One region of the Nocardioides zeae genome, then DNA from elsewhere that is predicted to be linked to it. Evidence: riboswitches for the same ligand, from Rfam matches in the RefSeq annotation. Region 1 holds a riboswitch; each other region holds the start of a gene.
The links. A riboswitch is a leader RNA that binds a small molecule or an ion and turns the genes downstream of it on or off. The one in region 1 is predicted to bind cobalamin.

Region 1 (4,864 bases):
AGTTCTGCACGGTGATGGCACTGGCGCCGGACGCCGAGCCGGAGGCGCCCTCGGGGGCGCACGCGGCGAGGCTCGGGGCGGCGATGGCGAGGCTGGCGAGCAGGGCGAGGGGGCGGGCGGACGTCATGGGTGGTCCCTTCGGGGGTGGATGAGGAGGTGGGGCTGGTCGAGGTGCGGGTGCGGGACCTGGACGGAACCGACACCGAAGTGGCGTGCGACGTGCCCGGCGGCCAGCACGTCGGCGGGCGGCCCGACCGCGACGACGGTGGCGGGACCACCGGGGTCCCCGTCACCGGACCAGCCGACCACGGCGAGCACGTCGAAGTAGCGCAGCGCGAGGTCCAGGTCGTGGATCGTCGCGACGAGGGTCTCGGCCTGGCCGGCGAGCACGTCGAGCAGGCGCAGCTGCCAGGCGACGTCGAGGTGGTTGGTGGGCTCGTCGAGGAGCACGACGGGGCACCGCTGGGCCAGGCCGCGGGCGAGCACCGCGCGGCGGCGCTCGCCGCCGGACAGCTGGTCGCACGGACTGTCGACGCGGTCCGCCAGGCCGACCGCGTCCAGGGCCGCCAGCACGATCTCCCGCTCGTCGCGGCCGCCCCGGGCCCACGGGCGCGTGCGGGGCACGCGACCCAGCGCCACCATCTCGCCGACGAGGAGCTCGGCTGCGACGACCTCCTCCTGCGGCACGTAGGCGACCCGGCGGGCACGCTCGCGGGGGCGCACGTCGTGGAGGTCCTCGAGCCGACCGTCCGGACCGGCGAGCTCGGCCGTGCCGCTGCCGTGGTGCAGCACCCCGGCGAGCACGCGCAGGAGCGTGGACTTGCCGGCCCCGTTGACGCCGACGATCCCGAGGCGCTGCCCCCGGGGTACGTCGAGGTCGACGTCCGCGAGGACGGGACGGCCGCCGAGGCTCACCCCGACGCCGCGGAGCCGGGCGGCCAGCCGGTCGCCGCCCGGTGCGGTCGGGCCCGTCATTGCTGACCCCCGAACCGGTAGCGGCCACGTCCCATGAGCAGCAGGAAGAGGGGTGCCCCGACGACACCGGTCACGACGCCGAGCGGGATCTCCTGGGGGCGCACGGCCAGGCGGGCGACGACGTCGACCCAGAGCAGGAAGAGACCGCCGCCGAGGGCGGCGACGGGCAGGACGACGCGGTGCCGCGCACCGACGACGAGGCGGGCGGCGTGGGGCACGATGAGGCCGACGAAGCCGATGCCGCCGCTGACGGCGACCAGCACGCCGACGAGCACCGCGAGCCCGACGAAGAGGGTCGTGCGCATCGCGGCGACGTTGACGCCGAGGGCGGAGGCGGTGTCGGGTCCGGCGGCCAGGGCGTCCATCCAGCGGTGGAGGGCGAGCATCCCCGCGCCCAGGAGCGCGACGAGCACTGCCGGGACCCAGAGCTTCTCCCAGGTCGCCCCGCCGACGCTGCCGAGCATCCAGAACATCACCGAGTTCGCGGCCCGCGGGTCACCGCTGAGGAAGACGAGGAACGACGCGATCGCCGACAGGCCGGAGGACAGCACGACCCCCGAGAGCACGAGCCGCAGCGGGGTCAGACCACCCTGGGCCGTCGCCACGAGCCACACGAGGAGCGCCGAGCCGACCGCGCCGAGGAGCGCACCGGTGGACACGGCGTAGATCCCGAGCCCGCCCAGGAACCCCGTCGTGATCACCGCGGTGGCCCCCACCGAGGCGCCCGAGCTGATGCCGAGGAGGAACGGGTCGGCGAGCGGGTTGCGCACGAGGGTCTGCATCCCGACGCCCGCCACGGCCAGTCCGGCACCGACGACCACGGCCAGCAGCGCCCGCGGCATCCGCAGCTCCCAGACGATGACGTCCCACCGGCCGGGGTCCCGCCCCGCGAAGCGGTCGGTCACCGCGGTGACGACCTCGCCGACCGGGATCCGCTCCGAGCCGAACGCCAGGGAGGCGACGAGGCTGCCCAGCGTCGCGAGGAGCAGGAGCAGCAGGAGGGGCCAGAACGCGAGCCGGCGACGTACGGAGCTGCGTCGCGGCTTCTCGCCGTGGCTCACCGAACGGTGCGACGGGCAGGAACGGGGGTGGGGCGGGAAGGGGGCACGGCGGAGCCTCTCGGTGTTGGCGCCCTGGTCGCGAGGGGCCGTCGTGAACACGTGAGCCGACAGGTCTTCGGACTCGGGTTCACCCGACGGCACGGCCTTCCCAGGGCGTTGCCGCCCCAGTGGCTTCGTCGTGCCGTCGTCGCCCTCACCGCTGCGCGCCAGTCCCGGATTCCCACCGGAGTTCCCTGGCATCCAAGGGATGCGTTCGACTCGAGGGGCACGCTAGCAGCCCCGGGACGTCCGGTCGGCGGAGGTCCGGTTCTCGTCTAGGGTCCGCGGGGTGGGGGCGACGGGGACGGCGGAGCGGCGGGCGCTCCTGGCGGACCGCGCTTTCCTGCGGCTCTGGGCCGGTACGACGGCGTCCGGTCTGGCGACGTGGGCGATGCCCTTCGTGCTCGGCCTCGCGGTCGTCGACGGGTCGCTCGGGGCGACGGCGCTCGGGGTGGCCCTCGCCGCGCGGACCGTCGGCTTCCTCGTCGTGCTCCCCGTGGCGGGGGTCCTCGCGGACCGCCACGCCCCGCGCGTCGTCGTGCTGCTGGCCTCCGGGGTGGCCGCGGCGGGCTCCTTCGCCCTCGCGGCGGCGCTCGGGCGCTCCGTCGTCGCGACCACGGCGGCCGCCCTGCTGGTCGGCGCCGGGCAGGGCGCCTGCCGCCCGGCCTTCCAGGCGCTCGTGCCGGCGACGGTCGCCGAGCCCGACCGCCAGGCCGCCAACGCCGCGATCACCGTGGCGGTGCGCGCCTCGGTCCTCCTCGGCCCTGCGGTGGCGGGCCTCGGTGCCGCGGTGGCCGGGGCCGCGTGGCTGGTCACCGCCACGGGTGTGCTGTGGGTGGTGGCAGCGGTGGCCCCCGCCCGGACGGCCCGCGTCGGCGCGGTCGGGGGAGCCGCGGGACGGCGTCCGGGGTTCCGGGCCGAGTTCGTCGAGGGGCTGCGCGAGGCGCGTCGTCACCCGTGGTTCCTCGGTGGTCTCGGAGCGCTGGCGACGGTGATCATGACCGGCTACTCGGTGACGGCCGTGGCGTTGCCGCTGGTCAGCGCCGACGTCACCGGGTCCGGGGTGCTGCTGGCGGCGGGCGCGACGTCGTACACCGCGGGAGCCCTGCTCGGCGGGCTGCTGCTCGCGCGCTGGCGACCGCCGTCGACGGGCTGGGTGGCGCTGGGCGGCCTCGGGATCTACGCGGCGGCGCCGCTCGCCCTGGCGCTGGACCCGCGGCTCCCCGTGGTGGTGGCGGCGTACGTCGTCGTCGGGTTCGGCATCGAGCTGTTCAACGTGCCGTGGTTCACGGCGCTGCAGCGGGAGGTCGCGCCGGAACGGCTCTCGCGGGTGTCGTCGCTCGACTTCCTCGTCTCCTACGGCTTGGCGCCGCTCGGGCTCGCGCTCGTGGCGCCGGCCGTCGACCTGGTGGGGATGCGGGCCGTCCTGCTCGGCTGTGCCGTGGCCTGCGTGCTCGGGCCCGCCCTCGCGGCGCTGGTGCCGGGCAGCCGGCACCTCGCGGCTACGACGCCGACGGGCCGGGCAGCGGCACGCGGATGAAGCGGGGGCGGTACAGCAGCGGGTCCTCCAGCACGGCGCCCAGGTCGGTGCTGTTGCGGCTGTAGGACACGACGACGTCGCCGTCCTCCGGGAGCAGGTCCGGGTGGGCGAGCGGCATGTAGCGCAGCAGGCCACCGTCGGGGTCCGAGGGCAGCTCCGCCACGGGCGGTCCCGCGGTGAAGGGGCCGGTCGGGGCGGGTGCGGTCCACACGACGAGGTCGCTGCCGAGCACCTCGCCGCGCTTGGAGACCGCGTACCAGGTGCCGTCGCGCTCGAAGACGCTCAGCGTCTGGGACGTGCCCTCGGTCGCCCCGATCAGCGCGGCCGCGTCGGCCGGGTCGCGGCCCCAGGTGGCGCCGTCCCAGTACGTCCAGGTGGACGGGTCGTTCACGTCGGCGGGCCGGGTGCGCGCGACCTGGAGGGAGAACCCGGTGCCCGGTGCGGGGTCGGCCGGGCGGGCCGTGCCGTAGAGGTAGAGCCACCCGTCGGCGAGCGTCGTGGCCGCGCCCCACATCGGGCGCGTCGTGTCGGCGTCGTCAGGACCGACGTCCGTGGTGCCGACGAGCTGCGGGACCCCGCCGACGGGCACGACGAAGGTCGCCACCGCCGGGCCGACGTTCTCGAAGCCGAACGGGTCGTCGGGATCCGTCGTGCGGACCCGCTGGGCGGTCACCTCGACCAGGTCGTAGCCGGGCTGGGCGAGCACCGCCACGGACATCGGCCAGTAGCCGACACCGCCGTCGCGGTCGGGGATGATCGCGCCGCCCGAGCGGGCCACCACCACCTGCAGGCAGTCGGGTGCGACGACGAGCATCGAGTTGCGGACGAAGCGCGCGCCACCGGCGTCGGGTCCCCGCAGGGTGTCCCCGAACATCCACACCGTCCGGCCGTCCTGCAGGGTCGCGCTGGCACCGACGTCGCCTCCCTGGAACGCGTCGGTGGCCCGGAGGTCGGCGATGCGGTTGAGGTCGTCGATGTCGTCGACCTTCCCGGGCCCGACGCACTCCGTGGTGGAGGCGAGGCTCACGCGGGGTGCCACGGGGGGCGGGTTGCCGGGCAGCCCCACGGTGAGCACGGCGGTGGTCGACGCCATCAGCGTCACCGCGAGCACGGCCATCTGTCGTCGCCACGGAGCGGGAGCCAGCGACGGGTCGTCGTCAGGGCTCGCCTCGCGCGCAAGGCGGCGCAGCACGAGGCGGGTCGAGAGGAGCACGAGGAGGGCCAGGACGGCGGACCCCGCGAGGACCAC
Region 2 (4,864 bases), 870 kb from region 1:
GGCGACCTGGCGGGAGCGCGCCACGGGGTCGGCGCCCGCGGTCGCTCGGCCGTCGGTGACGAGCACGAGCAGCGGACGGCGGCGCGGGTCGCGGATGCGCTCCCGCCGGAGCACGTCCGCGGCGACGAGGAGGCCCTCGGCGAGGGGGGTGCGGCCGCCGGCGGGCAGGTCCTCGAGCCGGCGGGCCGCCGCCTCCACGGAGCCGGTCGGCGGGAGGACGAGCTCGGCGTCGAGCCCGCGGAACGTCACGAGCCCGACCTTGTCGCGGCGCTGGTAGGCGTCCATCAGCAGCGACAGGATCGCCGTCTTCACCTGCTGCATGCGCTTGCGCGCGGCCATCGAGCCCGACGCGTCGACGCAGAACAGCACGAGGTTCGACTCCCGCCCCTCCCGCACCGCCCCGCGCAGGTCGCTCGGCCGCAGCACCAGGGCACCGCTCCGCCGGCCGCGGCCGTGCTGGTGGGGCGCCGCGGCGCGGACGGTGCCGGGGAGGTCGATGCCGCCCGCCCCGGTGCCCGGGGTGCTCCCGATGCGACGACCGTTCGACGTGATCGCGCGGGAGCGGCGGCCCGCCTCGCCCTCGCCGGTGCCGGCGACGCGGAGCAGGCGGGGACGGTACGGCGCGCCCGCGCCCACCGTCGTGACCTCGGCGCTGCCCGGGGTGGGGGTGGTGGGCTCGCTGGCCTCGGCGTCGTCCCGGCTGTCCGGGCCGTCGGGAGCAGCGTCGGTGGCGTGCGGTGTCTCGCTCGACGGGCCGTCGGTGCTCGGCGGGCCGTCGGTGCTCGGCGGGGGCGTGTCGCCCGGGGAGTCGGGGCTGTCCTCGGTCGGTCGGTCCTCGGGTCCCGGCTGGTCCTCGGGTCCCGGCTGGTCCGGCTGGTCCGGCTGGTCCGGCTGCCGGGGCGGCTCGGGGTCGGGCTCGTCGTCCCCGAGGATCCGGTCGAGCAGCTCCTCGTCGATGCCCGGGGCGTCGAAGGGGTTGCGGCGTCGACGGTGCGGGAGCGCCAGCAGGGCCGCCGCGCGGATGTCCTCGCGGAGCACGTGGCGACGACCGTGCCAGGCGGCATGGGCGATCGCCGTGCGGGCCGTGACGATGTCGGCGCGCAGGCCGTCGACGTCGAACGCCGCGCACACCTCGGCGATCTTCGCCAGGGCGCCGTCGCCCAGCGCCACCTCGGTCACCAGCACCTGCGCGGCGGCGATGCGCTCGCGCAGGCTGGTCTCGCTCGCGTCGTACCGCTCCGCGAAGGCGGCGGGATCGGCGTCGAAGGCGAGGCGGCGGCGTACGACCTCCGTGCGCAGCGCGGGCTCCCGCGGCGCCGCGACCTCCACGGTCAGGCCGAAGCGGTCGAGGAGCTGCGGGCGCAGCTCGCCCTCCTCGGGGTTCATGGTGCCGACGAGCACGAAGCGGGCGGCGTGGACGACGGAGACGCCGTCGCGCTCGACGGTCGCGCGGCCCATCGCCGCGGCGTCGAGCAGGAGGTCGACGAGGTGGTCGTGGAGGAGGTTGACCTCGTCGACGTAGAGGATGCCGCGGTGGGCGCGGGCGAGGAGGCCGGGCTCGTACTCCGCCACGCCCGCCGACAGCGCCTTCTCCAGGTGCAGGGAGCCGAGGAGGCGGTCCTCGGTGGCACCGACGGGCAGCTCGACGAGCCGCACCGGGCGGGTCTCCACGCCGGCGTCGGCCGCGAACGGGGCATCCGGCGACAGGGGGCTCGGGTCGGCCGGGTCGGAGGAGAACCGGTCGCCGGCGACCACGTCGATCGGGGGGAGGACGGCGGCGAGCGCGCGCACCGCGGTGGACTTGGCCGTGCCCTTCTCGCCGCGGACGAGGACGCCGCCGATCTCAGGACTGACCGTCGTCAGCAGCAGCGCGAGGATCATGTCGTCGGAGCCGACGACGGCCGTGAAGGGGTAGTGCTGTGGCATGTGGGGCTCCCGCTCGCTCTGCCATCGGATGGATGCGTCGCGAGGCCGGTCTTCGGACTTCCGCCGTCCTGCGCGAACAGGCGACGGTCACCGCAGCGGGCCCTGTGCCGGACTCTCACCGGCTTCCCAGATTCTCCCCGCACGCTCCGGTTGTCTCTCCGGACCGTGCTCGCGGGGCACCTCACGAACGCCGCTCACCCTAGTCGGGCCGGTGCGCGGCCGGTCGTGGTGGTCGCGCCGCGCTGCGTGCTCGGTCGTCGTGTCGTCCTGGGAGTCCGGCGGTCGTCCCGCTCGGCCAGGACGCCGTCGTCGTCGGGCGCCGCACCTTCGCCCCCACGCGCTAGCCTGCCGGTCGTGCCCGCCCAGCCGCTCCACTTCGTCGTCGCCGCCGTCTGCCTCCGCGACGACCGGGGGCGGCTGTTGAGCGTGCGCAAGGAGGGTACGGCGCGGTTCATGCTCCCCGGCGGCAAGCTCGAGCCGGGGGAGACCGCGCGCGACGCCGCCATCCGGGAGATCCGCGAGGAGGTCGGCGTCGAGCTGGCCGACGTCGAGCTGCTCGGGGAGTTCCACGGCGCCGCCGCCAACGAGCCCGGGGCGACGCTGGAGTCGACCGTGTTCACCGCCCGCGCCCTGGGCGAGCCCGTCGCGTGCGCCGAGATCGCCGAGGTGCGGTGGGTGGACCCCGAGGACCTGCCCGACGACCTGCCGCTGGCGCCTTTGCTGGAGCACCAGGTCGTACCCGTGCTGCTGGGGCGGACGCCGGAGGCCTGAGCGCTCATCGGGGTCGGGGTCGGGGCATGCTGCGCCGCCCGGCCACGGATGGGGACGGGCGGCTTGCTGGTGCGGTGGCGGCGGGGTGGCGCTAGGTCGTTGTTGGTGGCCAGACGCGGGTGCCGTCGCGGTCGACGAGGTAGCGCAGGCCCGTCGGGCTGGTCCAGATGAGTGCGCTGGGTGGTTCGCCGTTGTCTGGGTGGGTGGGGCGGTAGGTCCACTTGTTGCCGGTGGTCATCTCGCGGTGGGTCTTCATGCGGTGGTGGCGTCGGCAGAGCGGGAAGAGGTTGGTCGTCGAGGTCTGGCCGGGTGGGCCGTTGTCGTCGTAGGCGCGGCAGTGGTCGAGGTCGGCGGTTCTCGATGAGCGGGTGCAGTATGGGAAGACGCATCTCGGCCAGCGGGCTCTGACGTGGTCGGCGATCCGGTCCGGTGGGCTGTAGCCGTTCCCGGCGTCGTCGAGGTTGAGGTCGATGACCGGCTTGATCGTGACGGTGGTGTCGGGGCTGGCGCACCAGGCCTGGACCTGCTCGGCCGTGACGACCCCTCGCGGTGCGCCGGGGGTGTCGAGGCGGGCGAGGTCGATGCCGGTCGCGCCCGTGCAGGCGTCGATCCCGGGGCCGAATCCGTTGAGGGTGCCGGTGATGGCGGCCTGGTCGAGGTGCACGAACAGCACCACCTCCCGCCGTGTCCGCGTCGGCGTGGGCGGCTGCGTGGGCGGCTGGTCCGCGTCGTACTCCAACGTCGCCACCCCGTCGCAGCGCCGGGCGATCTCACCGAGGGCGATGGAGCGGCGGACGTCGAGGTCCTGGTCGCAGCCCAGCTCGGTCAGTTGCCGCGCGACGTGCGCGACCGTGCGTTCCAGGTCGAGCGCGTCGGCGAGGTCGAGGGTCCCGTGGACGTCCACCGTGCCGCGGATGGTCCCGGTCAACGGATCTGCGTAGCCGACGTCGCCCAGCTCGATCGTCAGGTGGCGTCCTCCGTCGGCCTCGGCCCGCTCGGCCTCGGTGGTCTCGGGGTCGAACCGAGCCGCGGCCTCGGCCACGAGCCGGTCGACCTCGGGGCCGGTGGCCTTGTGCGCGACGTACGCGACGTGCCGGTCCACGAACCCCGCCGCCTCGAAGGTCAGCGTGCGCGTGGTCTGGGCGATTCGGCGTCCTCGCCAGACGTCGACTTCGCCCGCGGCGATCCGGGCGTGGACCCGGGGGAGGCGGTAGCGCAGCTCGATCGCGTCGCCGACCAGTCGCCGTGCGGCGTCGAACGAGCACCCCCGAGCAGCGGCGACCTCGCCGATGCAGAACTCCGCCACCACCGGCGCCCCCGGCCCACCCAGCTCGAGGAACTGGTCCCCGGCCAGGGTCTCGGCGTAGGACTCCTCGTGCCACTCACCCAGCACCGTGATCGGATCCCCCACGACCTCCTCAGAGGTGTGCGCAGCCGCCCAGTCACCCACCGCGACGAACGCAGCCGCTTCCGCAAGACGAGCCGCCGTCGCGCGCTCGCGGACCGCGTCGATCAACGCAGTCGCCGCCGTCGCCGCCGTGTGCTGGGTCCCCCGATCCATGACCCCACTCTAGTCGAACACGTGTGCGATGACCACCTCTTGGTGGTGATCTGTGGATGACCGGCACCGGCTGTCGTCGAGTTGTCACGTACGCAGCGACGAGTCCCCGCCCGCACCACGGCGTACAACCCAACTCGACGCTCCCGCCGCGCCGTTCAACCCACCTCGACGCCCCCCGCCGCGCCGTTCAACCCACCTCGACGCCCACGCCGCGCCGTCCGACCCAACTCGACGCCCACGCCGCGCCGTCCAACCCAACTCGACGCGCTCACACCCCCAGCCGCGCGCGTACGGCGGCGGTGATGGTCTCGAGGGCGGGGCGGGCCGCGATGGTGCGAGCGACCGCCCCCGCGGCGTCGCGGCACGACGGGTCCTCCAGCACCCGCACCACCGCCTCCGCCAGCCGCTCCGGGTGCTCCAGCCGCACCGCCACGCCCGCGTCGACCAGGCGCGCCGCGTGGTCGGGCTGGTCGTAGTCGACCGGCCACACGACCGACGGCAGGCCGGCGGCGAGCGTGTGGCCGAGGACGCCGGAGCCGCCGTGGTGGACGACGGCGTCGAAGCGCCCCAGGTCGCGGGTGTAGTCGACGACGTCGTGGACGGCCA
Region 3 (4,864 bases), 850 kb from region 1:
CCGAGACGACGGCGACGCGCTCGCCGCGGCGCGCCAGGTCCAGCGCGAGGCGGCCGCGATCGACCTCGACGGTGTTGCCGCTCGCGTGCCGGGTGAGGCCCTCGCGGTGGGGGACCCGCTTGACGTACGGCGCGTACCCGACCACGTGGTCCACTTCGGCGAGCACGGCGGAGGCCTCGGGCGTCAGCCAGTGCGCGGGGCCGGGGCCGAGGCCGACGACGACGACCTCGGCGGGCGCGTCCACCGGGACCGCCTCTGCCGACGGCGAGGCCGTCGCCGCCTCGCCCGTCCGGCGTCCGACCCCCTGCAGGGAGTCGCCCGCGACGACGATGAGCGAGAAGTACGGCACGCTGTCGGGGTCGACGTCCGCGACCCGGAGGTGGCGCTCGGTGTCCATGGAGGCCCGCTCGACGTAGACCGCGTGCTCCAGCCGCCCCGCCGTCGCCAGTGCCCGCCGCACGGTCGGGAACCGCCGACCGAGCTTCATGATGATCGCCCCGTCGGTGTCGGCGAGGCGCCGCGCGAGCTCCGTCTCGGGCAGCGTGCCCGGGAGGATCGTCAGCACGTCGGTCTGCCGCACCAGGGGCGAGGCGATCGTGGCCGTGGCGGCGGCGAAGGCCGGCACGCCGGCGACGACCTCGGTCTCGAAGCGCTCCGACAGGGCGTCGTGCATGTACATGTACGACCCGTAGAACATCGGGTCGCCCTCGGCCAGCAGCACGACGTCGCGACCGGCCTCGAGGTGGGCGGCCAGGCGCGCCGCTGACTCCAGGTAGAAGTCGGCCATCGCCCCGGCGTACCCGCCCGGGTGGTCGGTGCCGCCCGTCGTGACCGGGTAGACGAGCTCCTCCTCGACGGCGGTCGGCGGGATCAGCCCCGCGGCGATGCGCCGCGCGTTGGACTGCTTGCCGCGGCCCGCGTGGAAGGCGACGACGTCGGCCGCGCCGATGAGCCGGGCGGCCTTGAGGGTCACGAGCTCGGGGTCGCCGGGACCGACGCCGACGCCGTAGAAGCGACCGGAGGTGGGGGCCGGGGTGCTCACTCCGCCTCCTGGGCGATCGCGTTGAGGGCCGACGCGGTCATGGCGGAGCCACCGCGACGGCCGTGGACGGTGAGGAACGGGATGCCGTGGGCCGCGGCGTACTCCGCCAGCGCCTCCTTCGACTCCGCCGCGCCGATGAAGCCGACGGGGCAGCCGACGATCGCGGCCGGGGGAGCGCAGCCGTCGGCCAGCATCTCGAGCAGGTGGAACAGCGCCGTCGGTGCGTTGCCGATCGCGACGACCGAACCGGGGATGCGGTCGGCGAGCACGGACAGCGCCGCGGCGGACCGGGTCGTGCCCCACGCCCGGGCCAGGCCCGGCACCCGCGGGTCGTGCAGCGCGCACAGCACCTCGTTGTCCGCCGGCAGACGGCGGCGGGTGACGCCGGAGGCGACCATGTGGGCGTCCGCGACGATCGGCGCGCCGGCGGCGAGGGCGCGGCGGGCGGCACCGACGAGGTCGGGGGAGACCACGACCATCGGGGCGAGGTCGGTCTGGCCCGTGCCGTGCACCATGCGCACGACGACGCGCTCGGCGTCGGACGGCACGTGGGAGAGGTCGGCCTCGGCGCGGATCGTGGCGAACGAGTCGACGTAGATCGCCTGTCCGTCGCCCTCGTAGGGATAGCGACGCGTGGGCCGCACCGGCTCCTCCGGCTCGTCCGCGTCCGGCACGACGGGCGCACCCGCACCGGGCAGGAGCAGCGAGCGCCACGGCGTCACCACGACGCGGGCGTCGTCGGCCAGGCCGTCGAGCAGGATCGCGAGGGTCCCCGGCTCGAGGCGCCCGTCGGGCACCTCGACGTGCCGGTGGAGACCGGCGGGGGTGTCGAGCTCGCCGTACGCCGGCGGTTCCGTCGCCGCCGGGAGCCGCGGGTCGGGCGGGGATGCCGGGAGCCCCGGCACGACGAGGGCCGCGGGCAGCTCGTCGACGTGCCACGGCGCCTCGGTGCCGAGGTCGAGCGCGGCGCGCGCGGCGCGGAACGCGTGGGCCACCCGGACCATCGCGGGCACCGCGTCGCCGACCGGGACCACCGGGCCCCACGTCGTGCCCCAGCGCAGCTGGACGGTGTCGCCCCCGAGGGCCACGAGGCCGACGTCGGCGCCGCGGGCCAGCACGTCCCCCCGGCCGTCGTCGAGCACGAAGAGGAAGCGCGCCGAGAGGTCGGCGAGGTCGGCGTCGGCGCGGACGGCGGCGTCGAGGTCGGCCGCCACCCCGCGGAGGTCGGCGCGTCCACCGACGAGCCCGGTGAGGGGCGAGACCAGGACGTTGCGGACCAGCTCGTGGCTGGGCGAGGGCAGCAGCCCGGTCGCTGCGAGCGCGCTGACCACGTCGGCGGGCAGCACGTCGCCGACCAGGGGCAGCGCCCGCACCTGCACGTTGGCGCGGCGGGTCAGGTGGAGGTCCCCGTCGCCGTACGTCGCGGAGACCGCCGCCAGTGCGCGCAGCTGCCCGACGGTCACGGCCCCGCCCACGAGGCGCAGGCGCACGAGCCCACCGTCCTCGGCGGGCCAGGGACGGGAGACGCCGGGACACAGGTCGGTGCGGGTGCGCGTGGTCATGCGGGTCCTCGCTGGTCAGCGGGCCCGTGCGCGAAGCCCGTCGTCCTCGACCGGGTGGCGGCTGCCGCCCGGTGCCAGCAGGTCTTCGGACTCGGGGTCGTCCGAGCGGAGCGCCTTCCCGGAGGACCCTCCAGTGGCTGCGTGCCCCGCCCGTCGCCCACACCGCTGCGCGTCAGTCCCGGACTCCCACCGGGTTCCCTGCCCCCTCGCGGGGGTCGACTGGCGGCGGTGACCTTACCAACCGTCCTCGGTGACGAAGTCGGCGAGCGGTCGCGCGATGGTCCACCCGTCGAGCTCGAGGGCCGGCCGGTCGGGGAACGCGGGCACCGGACCGAGGCACAGCACCGCCACCGGCTCGGCCCCGGCGGGCATGCCGACCAGCTCCGCCAGGGCATCGGGCTCGAACAGCGAGACCCACCCCATGCCGAGACCCTCGGCGCGGGCGGCGAGCCACAGGTTCTGGATCGCGCAGGAGACCGACGCGAGGTCCATGTGGGGCATGGTGCGCCGGCCGAACACGTGCGGCTCGCGGCCCTCGCGCAGCGCCACGACGAGCAGCTCCGCGCACTCCCGGATCCCCTCGACCTTGAGCCGCAGGAACTCCGCCGCGCGCTCGTCCAGGGCCGCGGCGGTGGCGCGGCGCTCCTCGTCCACGAGGGCGTGGATGCCGCTCCGCAGCTCCGGCGAGGTGATGCGCACGAAGCGCCACGGCTGCATGAGACCGACGCTCGGCCCGGCGTGCGCGGCGGCCAGGAGGCGGGCGAGCACCTCGGCGGGCACCGTCGCCCCGGGCAGGAACCGGCGCATGTCGCGCCGCTCGCCGATGACGCGGTAGACCGCCGCACGCTCGTCGGCGGTGAAGGCGTGGGGCGAGACCGGCGCCGGTGCGGGGGTGGGGTCCGAGGGCGTCACGGCGGGCGAGGCTAGCCGCTGGCCGTCGTGCGACGTACGCCACACGACCCACGACGGCCGCGTGCTGCTAGGTTCCGGAGCGCCAGTCGTGCTCACGCAGAGCCAGGGAACCCGGTGCGAATCCGGGACTGACGCGCAGCGGTGAGGGTGACGGGCGGGACACGCGCCACTGGGCCCCGGCCTGGGAAGGCGTCCCGTCCGGACGAGCCCGAGTCCGAAGACCTGCTGGCCGCGGCGTCCGCGTTCCGAGCGGGCCGTCGCGTCACCTGTCCTCCTGGCTCCGCGACCGAGCCACGACACGAAGGATGGCCATGCCCACCCCTGCCCGCACCCTGCCCACCCGCACCCTGCCCACCCGCGCCCTGCCGGCGCTCGTCGCGACCCTCGTCGCCGCCCCGCTCGTCCTCACCGGGTGCGCGGCCTCGGAGGCCGAGGACGCGTCCGGCTCGGTGACCCTGGAGAACTGCGGCGAGGAGGCGTCCTACGACGCGCCCGTCGAGCGGATCGTGGCGACGAGCAACTCCGCCAACGTCGGGACCCTCCTCCGCGTCGGAGCGATCGACCGGATAGCGGCGATGTCGCTCAGCGCCGGCAACGACGCGCTCATGGACGCCCTCTTCGACGTCGAGGTCGGCGACGTGCCGCGGCTGGTCAGCCCGATCTCGATGGAGGCGGTCGTGGGCGCGGAGCCCGACCTGCTCGTCGGGTCCTACTCGGGCCTCTTCTCGGGCTCGTCCGGTGTCACCCGCGAGGACGCCGCGGAGCGCGGCATCCCGACCTACGTCATCTCCGACTCCTGTCGGCAGGACCCCGCGGCGGGCGCCTCCTCGGCCCTCGGCACGATGGATCCCTGGGACGCCGTGCGCGCGGACCTCGAGAACTACGGCGCGCTCACCGGCAACGAGGACGAGGCCGCCGCGGCCCGTGCGGAGCTCGACGAGCGCCTCGCCGCCCTGGCCGACGCCCCGCGCGGCGACGCCCCGCCGAGCGTCCTGCTCTTCGACTCCGGCGAGACGGACCTCTACACGTCGGGTCGCAACGGCCCGCCCCAGGGGATCATCGAGGCAGCCGGCGCGACCAACGTCTTCGACGACGAGGACACGACGTGGTTCCGTGCCTCGTGGGAGGCGGTCGCCGAGCGCCAGCCCGACGTCATCGTGGTCATGGACTACCGCAGCGACGCGGCCGACGAGGTCGAGCAGAAGATCGCGACGATCCGGGACCAGGCGGCGCTCGCCGGTTCCGCCGCGGTCGCGGAGGACCGCATCATCGTGCTTCCGCTGGCGCTCTTCACGAGCGGCTACGGCAACGTCGAGGCGGCGGAGCAGCTGCGGGCCGGCCTCGAGCG
Region 4 (4,864 bases), 850 kb from region 1:
ACCGCTCGCCGTGGCGCTCCGACGACGGGGACGGGCACGCGGACGCGGCGCTCGAGCGCCTCGGGCTCGGTCACCTCGCCGGGCGGGCCGTCGACCACCTGTCGGGTGGCGAGCTGCGCCGGGTGCTCGTCGCGCGCGCCCTGGCCCAGGAGGCGGACGTGCTCCTCCTCGACGAGCCGACCAACCACCTCGACCTGCGCCACCAGCACGAGCTGCTCGCCGCGGTGCGCGACCTGGGGGTCACGGTGGTGGCCGCGATCCACGACCTCGACCTCGCCGGTCGCTACTTCGACGACGTGGCCGTCGTGGACGCCGGCACCGTGTCGGCGCCGGCTCCGGCCGCGGACGTCCTCACTCCCGCCCTGCTCGCCGACGTCTTCGGCGTGGCCGCCGTGCGGCTCCAGCACCCGGTCACGGGACGCTGGCACCTCGTCGTCGACCCCCAGGAGAGCCCACGATGACCGCACCTCAGGCCGGACCGACGACCGACCCGGTCCTGCTCGTCGGCATGTCGGCCCGCGAGGCCGCCGCACCGGACCGGATGGGGGCGATCGCCGCCGCGCTGGGAGCGGAGGTGGCGCACCTCCAGGTGGGCGACCCGTCGCTGTCGGCCGCGCTGACCCGGCTGGCGGACGCCGGCGCCACCCGGGTCGTGCTGCTCGGTGCGAGCCTCGGCACGCTGGCGCCGGCGAACTCCTGGCTGCGCCGCGTCGCCGCCCACTGGTGGCGCGAGCGGGGCGAGGCCGGCGAGCACCGCCCGGAGGTGGCGGTCGCGACGACGCTGGTGCGGGACGAGTCCGACCTCGAGCGCGGTCCGCTCGACGTCACCCGCCCGATCCACGGCAACGAGGCGGGCCTGACCTCCGACGCCTGGGAGGACGTGCCCACCCACCGCCACCACGTGCTCGTCTGCCGGGGACCGCGCTGCAGCGCGCGCGGCGCCGACCGGCTCGCCGAGGTGCTGTCGGGCCACCTCAAGCGCGAGGGCATCGGGGACGACACGGTCCTCGTCACGGGCACGGCGTGCCAGTTCCCCTGCAACCAGGCGCCGCTGGTGACGGTCCAGCCCGACGACGTCTGGTACGGCGCGGTCCAGCCCGACGACGTACCGGAGCTGGTCGCGGAGCACCTGCTCGCCGACCGTCCGGTGGACCGCCTGCGGCTGCCGCGGGTCAGGTCATCGACAGCGGCTGGGCCGTCGACTCCAGCACGCTGAGCCACAGGTCGCCGTCGGGGGAGACGTTGTGGGCGCGCTTCGTGACGGCCGGGATCGGCACGTTCACGAAGCGGTGGCGGCGGCGTCCGACGACCATGTCGGTGCGTCCCGACATGGCGGCGTGCACGGCGGTCTGGGCCAGCCGCGCGCAGTAGACGGCGTCGGCGGGGTCGGCCGGCACGGAGCGGATCGTGTAGCCGGGGTCGAAGTAGCGCAGGGTGACCACCTCGTCGCGCTCCGCGTAGTCGGCGCGGATGCGCTCGAGCACGTAGCGCGCCGGGTCGACGAGCACGGCGTTGCCCGAGGCGTCGGTCGCGCCGCCGGCCGCCTCGGCCAGCAGCTCCTGGGCGGCGCCCTCCGCGACCACGATGACGGCGTACCCGCGGTCCGCCACGCGGCGCCGCAGGTGCGCGAGCAGGCCGTTGGGGCCGTCCATCGCGAACGGCACCTCGGGGATGAGCACGAAGCTGGCCGTCTGGGCGGCGAGAGCCGAGTAGCAGGCGATGAAGCCGGCGTGGCGCCCCATCGTCTTGACGATGCTGACGCCGTTGACCGCCGCCTGCGCCTCGACCTTCGCGGCGGTGATCGACTCGGCCGCCTTGGCGAACGCGGTCTGGAAGCCGAAGCTCTGGCCGATGTGCGGGATGTCGTTGTCGATGGTCTTCGGCACGCCCACCACCGCGATCTCGAGCCCGCGGCGCTCGATCTCCTCGTGGATGACGTGGGCGCCGCGCATGGAGCCGTCGCCGCCGACCACGAAGAGGATGTCGATGTCGTGGCGCACGAGGGTGTCCACCATGACACCGGGGTCGCGGGCGCCGCGCGAGGAGCCGAGGACGGTGCCGCCGCGCTCGTGGATGTCGGCGACGGACTCGCGGGTGAACACGACCGGCTCGAGGCCGGACTCGGGGTCGAGGCCCGCGTAGCCGTTGCGGAAGCCGAGCACCTCGGGCACGCCGTAGTGGTCGTCGAGCGCCCGCACGACCGCCCGGATGACGTTGTTGAGCCCGGGGCAGAGACCGCCGCAGGTGACGATCGCGGCACGGGTCGTGCGCGGCGGGAAGAACAGCCGGGCGCGGGGACCGCCGGCCTCGAAGGTCGCGATCTCCTCCCACGGCACGTCGCGGCCCTGCACGAGCTCGACCGTGTCGTCCATGAGGATCCGGTCGCTCTCGGCCACGTAGTACTGGTTCGTCGCCCGGCCCTCGACGTACGAGGCGAGCGGGGAGTCGAACCTCGGCGCACCGAGGGTCTTGACCTGCAGGTCGGCGAGGGTCACCACGGGTCGTGACCCTATCGGGCGGCGAGCCTTCCGGCACGGTGGCCTAGGCTGCCCCCGACCTTCCGCCGACGGACCCAGGAACCCGGTGCGACTCCGGGGCGGTTCCGCCACTGTGAACGACGTCGCGACGTGCGGCGTCCAGCCAGACACTGACCGACGGCGGTCCGATCCGACGGGGCGAGAACCCCGAGGAGGAGCTCCGCCGTGCCGCGTATCGCGCTCGTCTCCACGTCCGACACCGACCTGCTCTCGGCCCGCGCCAGCGGCGTCGACTTCGTCGTCGCCAACCCCTCGCGCCCCGCCCACGAGGGCATGGGCGCCGAGCTGGCCGCCGCCGACCTCGTCGTGGCCCGCATCCTCGGCGGGCCCGACGACCTCTGCAGCGGCTTCCGCCGCGTCGTCGGCACCGGGGTGCCGACCGTCGTGCTGGGCGGCGAGCAGGTGCCCAACGCCGCGCTGATGGAGCGCTCGACGGTGCCCGTGGGCGTGGCGGCCGAGGCCCACCGCTACCTCGCCGAGGGCGGCCCCGAGAACCTCGCGCAGCTCCACGCGTTCCTCTCCGACACCGTGCTCCTCACGGGTGAGGGCTTCGAGCCGCCGGTCGTGCTGCCCGCCTGGGGCTGGGCGGAGCGCCCGCACGCGACCCCCACGCCGGACGGTCCGCGGGTCGGGATCCTCTACTACCGCGCCCACCACGCCTCGGGGAACACCGCCTTCGTGCACGACCTCGCCGACGCGGTCGACGCGGCGGGCGGGGTCGGCCTGCCGGTCTTCTCCTCGTCGCTGCGCACGGCCCCCGACGCGCTCTACGACGCGCTCGGCTCCCTCGACGCCCTCATCGTCACCGTCCTCGCGGCGGGCGGCTCCACGCCGGCCGGCGCGAGCGCGGGCGGGGCCGACGAGTCGTGGGACGTCGAGCGGATCGCCGCGCTCGACATCCCGGTGCTCCAGGCGCTCGCGCTCACGAGCAGCCGCGCCGAGTGGGAGGCGTCCGACGACGGCGTGACCCCGCTCGACTCCGCCACGCAGATCGCGATCCCGGAGTTCGACGGCCGCATCATCACGGCGCCGTTCTCGTTCAAGGAGGTCGACGAGGACGGGCTGCCGCGGTACGTCGCGGACGCCGAGCGCTGCCGCCGTGTCGCCGGCATCGCGACCGCCCACGCGCGTCTCGGCCGCACCGAGGCCGCCGAGAAGCGGTTGGTGCTCATGCTCTCGGCGTACCCGACCAAGCACTCCCGCATCGGCAACGCCGTCGGCCTCGACACCCCGGTGTCGGCCATCCGGCTGCTGCGCGCGCTCCGCGCCGAGGGCTACGACCTGGGTCCCGCGGACGGCGAGATCACCCGCCTGCTCGACCTGCCCGACGAGACGGCGGCGGGCGACGCGCTCATCCACGCCCTCATCGCGGCCGGCGGCCAGGACGAGGAGTGGCTGACCAACGCGGACCTGACGGACGCGCACGTGCGGATCACGCCGGAGCAGTACGCCGCGTGGACCGCCGACCTGACCCCGACGCTCCGCGAGGAGATCGAGCAGGCGTGGGGCCCGGCGCCCGGCAAGCTCTTCGTGAACGACGACGGCCACGTCGTGCTCGCCACCCTGCGCGCCGGCAACGTCGTGCTGATGATCCAGCCGCCCCGCGGGTTCGGGGAGAACCCGGTGGCGATCTACCACGACCCGGAGATGGCGCCGAGCCACCACTACCTGGCGGCGTACCGCTGGATCGCGGCCCCCCAGGCCGACGGCGGCTTCGGGGCGCACGCGGTCGTCCACCTCGGCAAGCACGGCTCGATGGAGTGGCTGCCCGGCAAGAACGCCGCGCTGTCCGCCGACTGCGCGACCGACGCGGTGGCGGGCGACCTGCCGCTGATCTACCCGTTCCTCGTCAACGACCCGGGCGAGGGCGCGCAGGCGAAGCGCCGTGCCCACGCGACGATCGTCGACCACCTCGTGCCGCCGATGGCCCGGGCCGAGGCGTACGGCGACATCGCGCGGCTCGAGCAGCTGCTTGACGAGTACGGCAACATCGCCGCGATGGACCCGGGCAAGCTGCCCGCGATCCGGGGCGAGATCTGGACCCTCATGCAAGCCGCCCAGATGCACCGCGACCTCGGGCTCGACGAGCGTCCCGAGGACGACGACTTCGACGACTTCCTGCTCCACGTCGACGGCTGGCTCTGCGAGGTCAAGGACGCCCAGATCCGCGACGGCCTCCACGTGCTCGGTGGTGCCCCCGAGGGCGAGGCGCGGGTGAACCTCGTGCTGGCGATCCTGCGGGCCACCCAGGTGTGGGGCGGCCAGGCGGGCGCCGTACCGGGTCTGCGGGCGGCCCTCGGCCTCCCGACGGGTGCCGGCAAGGAGCC

Region 2: it holds a riboswitch for cobalamin, as region 1 does, so the genes downstream of both, QE405_RS10185 (magnesium chelatase subunit D family protein) here and QE405_RS06060 (FecCD family ABC transporter permease) in region 1, are expected to answer to the same signal.
Region 3: it holds a riboswitch for cobalamin, as region 1 does, so the genes downstream of both, QE405_RS21065 (precorrin-8X methylmutase) here and QE405_RS06060 (FecCD family ABC transporter permease) in region 1, are expected to answer to the same signal.
Region 4: it holds a riboswitch for cobalamin, as region 1 does, so the genes downstream of both, cobN (cobaltochelatase subunit CobN) here and QE405_RS06060 (FecCD family ABC transporter permease) in region 1, are expected to answer to the same signal.

Annotation. Positions count from the first base shown of each region.
Region 1 is NZ_JAUTAN010000001.1:1,261,060-1,265,923, forward strand. It holds gene QE405_RS06050 (ABC transporter substrate-binding protein) at 1-127, opposite strand, end outside; gene QE405_RS06055 (ABC transporter ATP-binding protein) at 124-975, opposite strand; gene QE405_RS06060 (FecCD family ABC transporter permease) at 972-2,036, opposite strand; cobalamin riboswitch at 2,126-2,309, opposite strand; gene QE405_RS06065 (MFS transporter) at 2,365-3,615, shown strand; gene QE405_RS06070 (DUF4185 domain-containing protein) at 3,578-4,864, opposite strand, start outside.
Region 2 is NZ_JAUTAN010000001.1:2,131,024-2,135,887, reverse strand. It holds gene QE405_RS10185 (magnesium chelatase subunit D family protein) at 1-1,926, opposite strand, end outside; cobalamin riboswitch at 1,954-2,125, opposite strand; gene QE405_RS10180 (NUDIX hydrolase) at 2,281-2,697, shown strand; gene QE405_RS10175 (HNH endonuclease signature motif containing protein) at 2,789-4,258, opposite strand; gene QE405_RS10170 (glycosyltransferase) at 4,527-4,864, opposite strand, start outside.
Region 3 is NZ_JAUTAN010000001.1:2,114,443-2,119,306, reverse strand. It holds gene QE405_RS10100 (precorrin-2 C(20)-methyltransferase) at 1-1,042, opposite strand, end outside; gene QE405_RS21065 (precorrin-8X methylmutase) at 1,039-2,604, opposite strand; cobalamin riboswitch at 2,664-2,843, opposite strand; gene bluB (5,6-dimethylbenzimidazole synthase) at 2,839-3,516, opposite strand; cobalamin riboswitch at 3,598-3,746, shown strand; gene QE405_RS10080 (ABC transporter substrate-binding protein) at 3,828-4,864, shown strand, end outside.
Region 4 is NZ_JAUTAN010000001.1:2,108,151-2,113,014, reverse strand. It holds gene QE405_RS10070 (ABC transporter ATP-binding protein) at 1-461, shown strand, start outside; gene QE405_RS10065 ((2Fe-2S) ferredoxin domain-containing protein) at 458-1,216, shown strand; gene QE405_RS10060 (ATP-dependent 6-phosphofructokinase) at 1,173-2,498, opposite strand; cobalamin riboswitch at 2,551-2,670, shown strand; gene cobN (cobaltochelatase subunit CobN) at 2,703-4,864, shown strand, end outside.